2 regions of the Arthrobacter sp. DMZ02-1R genome follow, and region 1 is predicted to be linked to the other one. Evidence: riboswitches for the same ligand, from Rfam matches in the RefSeq annotation. Region 1 holds a riboswitch; the other holds the start of a gene.

What was found. A riboswitch is a leader RNA that binds a small molecule or an ion and turns the genes downstream of it on or off. The one in region 1 is predicted to bind glycine.
Region 2: it holds a riboswitch for glycine, as region 1 does, so the genes downstream of both, gcvP (aminomethyl-transferring glycine dehydrogenase) here and lipA (lipoyl synthase) in region 1, are expected to answer to the same signal.

The regions. Positions count from the first base shown of each region.
Region 1 is NZ_CM173230.1:489,731-493,104, reverse strand. It holds gene dhaK (dihydroxyacetone kinase subunit DhaK) at 1-161, opposite strand, end outside; gene AC3ANQ_RS02250 (MIP/aquaporin family protein) at 158-913, opposite strand; gene AC3ANQ_RS02245 (IclR family transcriptional regulator) at 1,085-1,843, shown strand; glycine riboswitch at 1,965-2,063, shown strand; glycine riboswitch at 2,065-2,170, shown strand; gene lipA (lipoyl synthase) at 2,220-3,245, shown strand; gene AC3ANQ_RS02235 (methylenetetrahydrofolate reductase) at 3,263-3,374, shown strand, end outside.
Region 2 is NZ_CM173230.1:3,875,182-3,878,555, reverse strand. It holds gene AC3ANQ_RS18395 (MFS transporter) at 1-856, opposite strand, end outside; gene AC3ANQ_RS18390 (TetR/AcrR family transcriptional regulator) at 940-1,479, shown strand; glycine riboswitch at 1,681-1,778, shown strand; glycine riboswitch at 1,780-1,914, shown strand; gene gcvP (aminomethyl-transferring glycine dehydrogenase) at 1,966-3,374, shown strand, end outside.

The sequences.
Region 1 (3,374 bases):
CCCGAGCCACCCCCGGAGACTAGTGCGACGCGTCCCTCCCGTGGTGCGGTGCTGAGAACGATGCGGTTCTCGAAGTCCACTGACAGTTGGCCATGCGCGGCGGCGACACCGCGCAGTGCGTCCGCCAGCAGGGTCTGCGGGGAGTTGATCAGCTTCTTCATGCCCGGGTTTCCTGTTCGGTCAGAGCAGCGGTGAGCGAGGTGCGGTCAGCTTGCGTGCGCGAGATGAGCCCAAACAATGCTCCCGCGGCGATGCCCGCTGCAAGTTCTGCGGCAACATAAACAGGCCATTGCTCCCAGTGAACGGTTCCGCCCAGCAGGAACTGGACGAGCATCGGCCCGGTGGTCCTGGCGGGGTTGATCGATGCCCCCGTGGCGGGCGCGACGGGGATGATTGCGGCGAACACGATGAATCCGATGACAATCCCGGCAAAGCCCGGTGCTGCCTTGCGGTGGATCACGCCGAACACGGTGAAGACGAGCAGGAAAGTACCGATGAACTCAGCGGTGAAGGCCTGCCAGACGGGGATCTCGCCATAGGCGGCCACTCCGAGGCCCAGTTCGCTGGCGCGCTGGCCGAGCACGCCGATGATGGCGAATGAGCCTGCAACGGCGCCGAATACCTGGGCTGCGAGGTATCCCGGCACATCGCGCCACGGGAACTTTCCCGTTGCGGCAAGCGCCACTGTCACAGCTGGGTTGATGTGATTTCCGGATATGTAACCGAAGACGTAGACGGTGCCAATGACAACTGCGCCAAACGACAGCGAGATGACGCCCAGCTCGGAGCCGGTGAACGGCGCATTGCCGCGGGCCATGGCGAGGGCGGGCACGGATCCTACGCCTACGAAGACGAGGAACGCGGTCCCCAGGAACTCGGCAGCAAGCCGCTGCCACATGCGGTTTTCGTCCATAACGAAGTTCTCCTTTGAACGGCGGGGTTATATTAGACGACGAGTAGATTCGACATTGTCGACTCCAGTTCGTTAATATCGAATCATGCCGTTTAGGGTTCCCGACTGTCAAGGGGCTAAATTAACTTGTTGGCCCGACAAGGCAACCGATGATGCGAGAGTGGTGGAGCTGTGATCCAGTCGATTGACCGAGCGGCCAAAATCCTCGGGCTCCTCCAAGGCGCCAGGCGCCTCGGAATCTCCGAACTGGCCGCCGCATTGGAGCTTCCGCCTTCCACAGTCCACGGACTCGTGAAATCGCTACAGGCACACGGGCTGGTCGCCCAGGAAAGCTCCGGAAACCGCTACATGCTCGGGCCTGCGCTGCTGAAACTTTCGAGCGTCTACCTCGACACCCTTGACGTCCGGGCTCGCGCGATGCGGTGGATGCACGAGTTGTCACGACGGACCGGTTACGCGACGCGACTGGGTGTGAACCTTCTCGGCGAGGTTTTGATCATTCATCACGACCGCCGCCCCGACGGCACAGAGCAAATGCCGGAAACGGGACTCAACCTGCCCGCCCACGCCTCTGCTCTCGGAAAAGTACTACTCGCCTTCAACCCCGAGCTCGAAAATGACGTGCTCAGCAAGCCGCTGGCCGAATTTACCGGCGAAACGATTACCAACCCCGCCGTCCTCCGATCCCAGCTTGAGGAAGTGCGCAAGAACGCGCTCGGGTTGGAATACGAGGAAGCGGTGATTGGCGAGGCCTCCATCGCGGCCCCCGTCTACGATGAAAGCGGGACCGTCGTCGCCGTTTTGTCTGTAGTGCTCTCCGCGAGCGAGTGGCCGGCAAGCGAGGCCACGGTCCGCGAACTCCGCGACGCCGCGTGGACAATTTCACGGGAGCTCGGAGCTTCCGTATGGTCCTCCCAAGGTGCCCGCTAAGCTGGCGCCCGGGCAGACGGCCGCGGAGGAACCCACGACGGTTGAAGCTGCCCGCTCTTTGCGCACCGTCAGGGCACCGGATACCATGTGAGACGTGTCACCGAAAGGCGGCACGTGCTTATGATCTGCGGCGGGAGAGCCCTGCCGGTACGTTTTAGCAGGCGCCGTAGGAGCAAATCCTCCCCAGGAATCTCTCAGGCCCATGTACCGCCGCGGCAAGGCAACTCTGGAAAGCAGCCCGGGCAACCGGACTCACCGACGGTGCAAGCGTCCAGCCGCGAAGGCGGGTGGCGCGGAAACTCTCAGGTCCAATACAGAGCGGGGAGGAACCGAATCATCGTGGCGCGTCCGCGCCACCTGAATTATGGAGTTCCTCATGACCCTGGCACCTGAAGGCCGTAAGCTGCTGCGCGTTGAACAACGCAACAAAGCCGTCCCGGTCGAACGCAAGCCCGAGTGGATCAAGGCCAAGGTCCAGATGGGCCCGGAATTCGTGGGCCTGAAGAACCTCGTGAAAAAGGAAGGCCTGCACACCGTCTGCGAGGAAGCCGGCTGCCCGAACATCTTCGAGTGCTGGGAAGACAAGGAAGCAACCTTCCTGATCGGCGGCTCCGAATGCACCCGCCGCTGCGACTTCTGCCAGATCGACACCGGCAAACCCTCCCCCGTGGACATGTTCGAACCCACCAAGGTCGCCCGCTCCGTCCAGGCCATGGCCCTGCGTTACGCCACCGTCACCGGCGTCGCCCGGGACGACCTCGCCGACGAGGGCGTCTGGCTCTACGCCGAGACCGTGCGCAAGATCCACGAACTGAACCCGGGCACCGGGGTGGAACTGCTCATCCCGGACTTCTCCGGCAAACCCGAACACATCAGTGCGATCTGCGACTCCGCCCCCGAGGTCTTCGCGCACAACGTCGAGACCGTGCCCCGGATCTTCAAGCGCATCCGCCCCGCGTTCCGCTACGACCGCTCCCTGGACGTCATCACCCAGGGCCGGGACGCCGGCATGGTCACCAAATCCAACCTGATCCTGGGCATGGGCGAAACCCGGGCCGAAATCTCCGAAGCCCTGGCCGACCTGCACGCCGCGGGCTGTGACCTGATCACCATCACCCAGTACCTGCGCCCCTCCGAACGGCACCTGCCCGTGGACCGCTGGGTCAAACCCCAGGAATTCGTCGAGCTCGCCGCCGAAGCCGAGGACATCGGCTTCCTCGGGGTCATGTCCGGACCCCTGGTCCGCTCCTCCTACCGCGCCGGACGCCTCTGGGCCACCGCGATGCGCAAAAAAGGCCGCGACATCCCCGCCCACCTGGCCCACATCGCCGGCGGCATCCAGGACTCCGGCACCACCCGCCAGGAAGCCAGCACCCTCCTCGCACACCACGCGACGGCCTGATCCGTAAGGACTCCAGCATGCTCCCCACCCGGATTGAAATCATTCCCTCGGACGGAATCGTCGAGAAGGTCCAGGCCACGGTGCCTGTATCCACAACACTCACCGTTACCTGCTTGCCCCATCACGGCG
Region 2 (3,374 bases), 1.5 Mb from region 1:
CGTTGGCAATGATGGCAGTGCTGAACACCTTGTTCCCAAAAAGACGCACATCCAGCATGGGCGATGCCAAGGAGCGCTGCCTGCGGACAAAGATGATTCCCATTGCCAAGCCGAATGCCATGAAGGCTGCAGGGGCGGGGCCGAAGCCGTGCACAGCGACCTCCTTGATGCCATAGACCACCGGTGCCATGGTCAGGATGGACAGCGCGATGCTGGGAACGTCAGGCTTGCCCGGATTGCGATCCTTGGACTCGGGAATCAGGAATGGGCCGAAGGCAAGGAGGGGCAACAACAGTGGCACGGCCACCAGGAACACGGCTCCCCACCAGAAGTGTTCCACGAGCCAGCCACCGAAGATCGGCCCGAGCGCGGCACCGCCGGAGAATCCCGCGGCCCACACCGCAATGGCGAGCCGGCGGCGGTTCGGGTCCGGGAAGATGTTGCGGATCAAGGACAACGTGGACGGCATGAGCATGGCTCCGAAGATGCCCAGGCCGGCGCGTCCCGCAATGAGCCATTCGGCCGACGGGGCGAATGCGGTGGCTGCGGAAACGGCGGCGAAGCCCGTGCTGCCGATCAGGAGCAAGCGGCGGCGGCCGATCCTGTCTCCCAGGTTGCCCATGGATACCAGCAATGCCGCCAGCACCAGCGCATAGGCATCCACAATCCAGAGCAGCTGCACGCCCCCGACCTCCAGCGTCCGGGCGATTTCCGGCAGGGCAAATGTCAGCGCGGTGTTGTCTACAGCCACCAGCAGCACGGGGAACATCAAGAGCGCCAGGGCAGTCCAATCGCGCCACGGGGCGGACTGGGTGGACGGGATGCGGGGGTGCTGGGTTGTGGATGGGCTGAACATGAAGATAACTATACCGTCTGGACGGTATAGTTTCAATTTGCCGTATCGACACTGACATATCCAACTAGGGGATGATGGACACCATGCCACGAAAACCTATTGCCCGGGACGCTGTCCTGGATGCCTTTGAAGCCCTGCTGATCGAGGTGGGGGAGCGGGCTGCCACGCTCGACGCCGTCGCCAAGCGCGCAGGAGTCTCCAAGGGTGGCCTGCTCTACCATTTCCCCAACAAGGAAGCCATGATCGGCGCCCTGCTGGAACGCATGGACACACTCGCCGCAACGGATATCGAGGCGATGAAGGCGGCTCCCGAGGGCGCCTCCGCGTTCTTCATCAAGTCCTCGCTTTGGGCCGATACTCCCATGGACAGGGTGTTCGTCGCCGCCACGCGGCTCGCGGAGGTGGCGCACGAAGAAACCCGCAGGCGCTTTGCCGGGATCCAGCAACAATGGCTGGATGTGCTCGCCGAGGAAGTGGGTCCCGAGATGGCCAAGGCGGTCCGCTATATGGGCGATGGGCTCTACTTCAACGCAATGCTTGAAGGTGGTCCGGGAGCCAATGCGAGCGAGAGGAGCGCCGACGTCGGTGCGCTGCTGGCCGCCGTCGAACGCCTCCGTCACTGAGCGGTGGCCCAACTGACTCGCAGTTGTTGTCGTTTAGAGGTCGTTTAGAGGCTCCAAAACGACTACAAATGCCAGTCAGTTGGGAAAGTCGGGCGAAGTCGGTGACATCATTTGCGGACGCGAGCAGTCCATAGGACAATTGACAGTTGTGGCAGCCGTCACCGGCAACCACGATCCGATTCACACAACTGAATACGCCTTTGATCTGCGGCGGGAGAGTCCTGCAGGCAAGTGATGCAGGCGCCGTAGGAGCAAATCCTCCCCAGGAATCTCTCAGGCCCACGCACCGCCGCGGCAAGGCAACTCTGGAAAGCAGCACGCTGCCCCTGGTGTCCTAGACACTGGAACACGTTGTGCTCACCGACGGTGCAAGCGAAACAGTGCCCATAAGCACGGATTCGCGGAAACTCTCAGGTCCAATACAGAGCGGGGAGGAACCCGATTAGCTGTGGCGTACCCACGCCGCCTTAGTAATGGAGTTCCTTCGTGACGGTTAGTTCAACCTCCACCACGTTCGTTGACCGGCATATCGGCGCCCGTCGCCAAGCCGACATTGACATCATGCTCAAGTCTGTTGGTTACGACACTGTCGATTCGCTCGTGGACACCGCGGTTCCCAAAGACATCCGCCAGGACGTCGCCCTGACCCTCCAGAACGCCCTCAGTGAGGTAGAAGTTCTGGCCGAACTGCGCAAACTGGCGGCCAAGAACAAGACGGCCGTGCAGATGATCGGCCAGGGCTACTACGACACCGTCACCCCGCCGGTGATCCGCCGCAACATCCTCGAGTCCCCGGCTTGGTACACCGCCTACACCCCGTACCAGCCGGAAATTTCCCAGGGCCGCCTCGAAGCCCTGCTGAACTTCCAGACCATGGTCCAGGACCTGGTAGGCCTGCCTATCGCCAACGCCTCCCTCCTGGACGAAGCCACGGCCGTCGCCGAAGCTGTCCTCATGATGCGCCGTGCCAACAAGAACAAGGCGGCCCACGACGGCAAGACCGTCCTTGACGCCGACTGCCTCCCGCAGACCATCGCCATCGTGAAGGGCCGCGCCGAGGCGCTGGGCTTCGAAGTCGAGATCGCCGACCTGTCCCAGGGCCTGCCCGACGGCGACATCAACGGCATCGTGCTGCAGCAGCCGGGCGTTTCCGGCCGAGTGTTCGACCACTCTGCCGTGATCGCCGCCGCCAAGGAACGCGGCGCCCTCGTCACCGTCGCCGCGGACCTCCTCGCCCTCACGCTGATCACGCCTCCTGGCGAGCAGGGCGCCGATATCGCCGTCGGCTCCACCCAGCGCTTCGGCGTTCCGTTGTTCTTCGGCGGCCCGCACGCCGCCTACATGGCAGTTCAGAAGGGCCTCGAGCGCTCCATGCCTGGCCGCCTGGTAGGCGTTTCCAAGGACGACGCCGGCACCCCCGCCTACCGCCTGGCGCTGCAGACCCGCGAGCAGCACATCCGCCGCGAAAAGGCCACGTCCAACATCTGCACCGCGCAGGCACTGCTTGCCATCGTCTCCTCGATGTACGCCGTGTACCACGGCCCCGATGGCCTGAAGGCGATCGCCGAGACCGCCCACAATCACGCCCGCGCCCTCGCCGCGTCACTCAAGACCGCCGGCCTTGAGATCCTGCATGGCAGCTTCTTCGACACCGTCACTGTCCGCGTCCCGGGCAAGGCTGCCGAGATCGTTGCCGCCGCTGAGGACAAGGGCATCAACCTGCGCGGCATCGACGCTGACACCGTGGGAATCTCTGTTGACGAGACGACGACGACCGCGGTCCTCGCCGACGTCGTCGCCGCCTTCGGTGCTTCGCTCGCGGAGTCACGTGAGGGCTTCGCTCTGGAGGCCGCCGTCGAGCGTTCCTCCGATTACCTGCAGCACCCGGTGTTCAA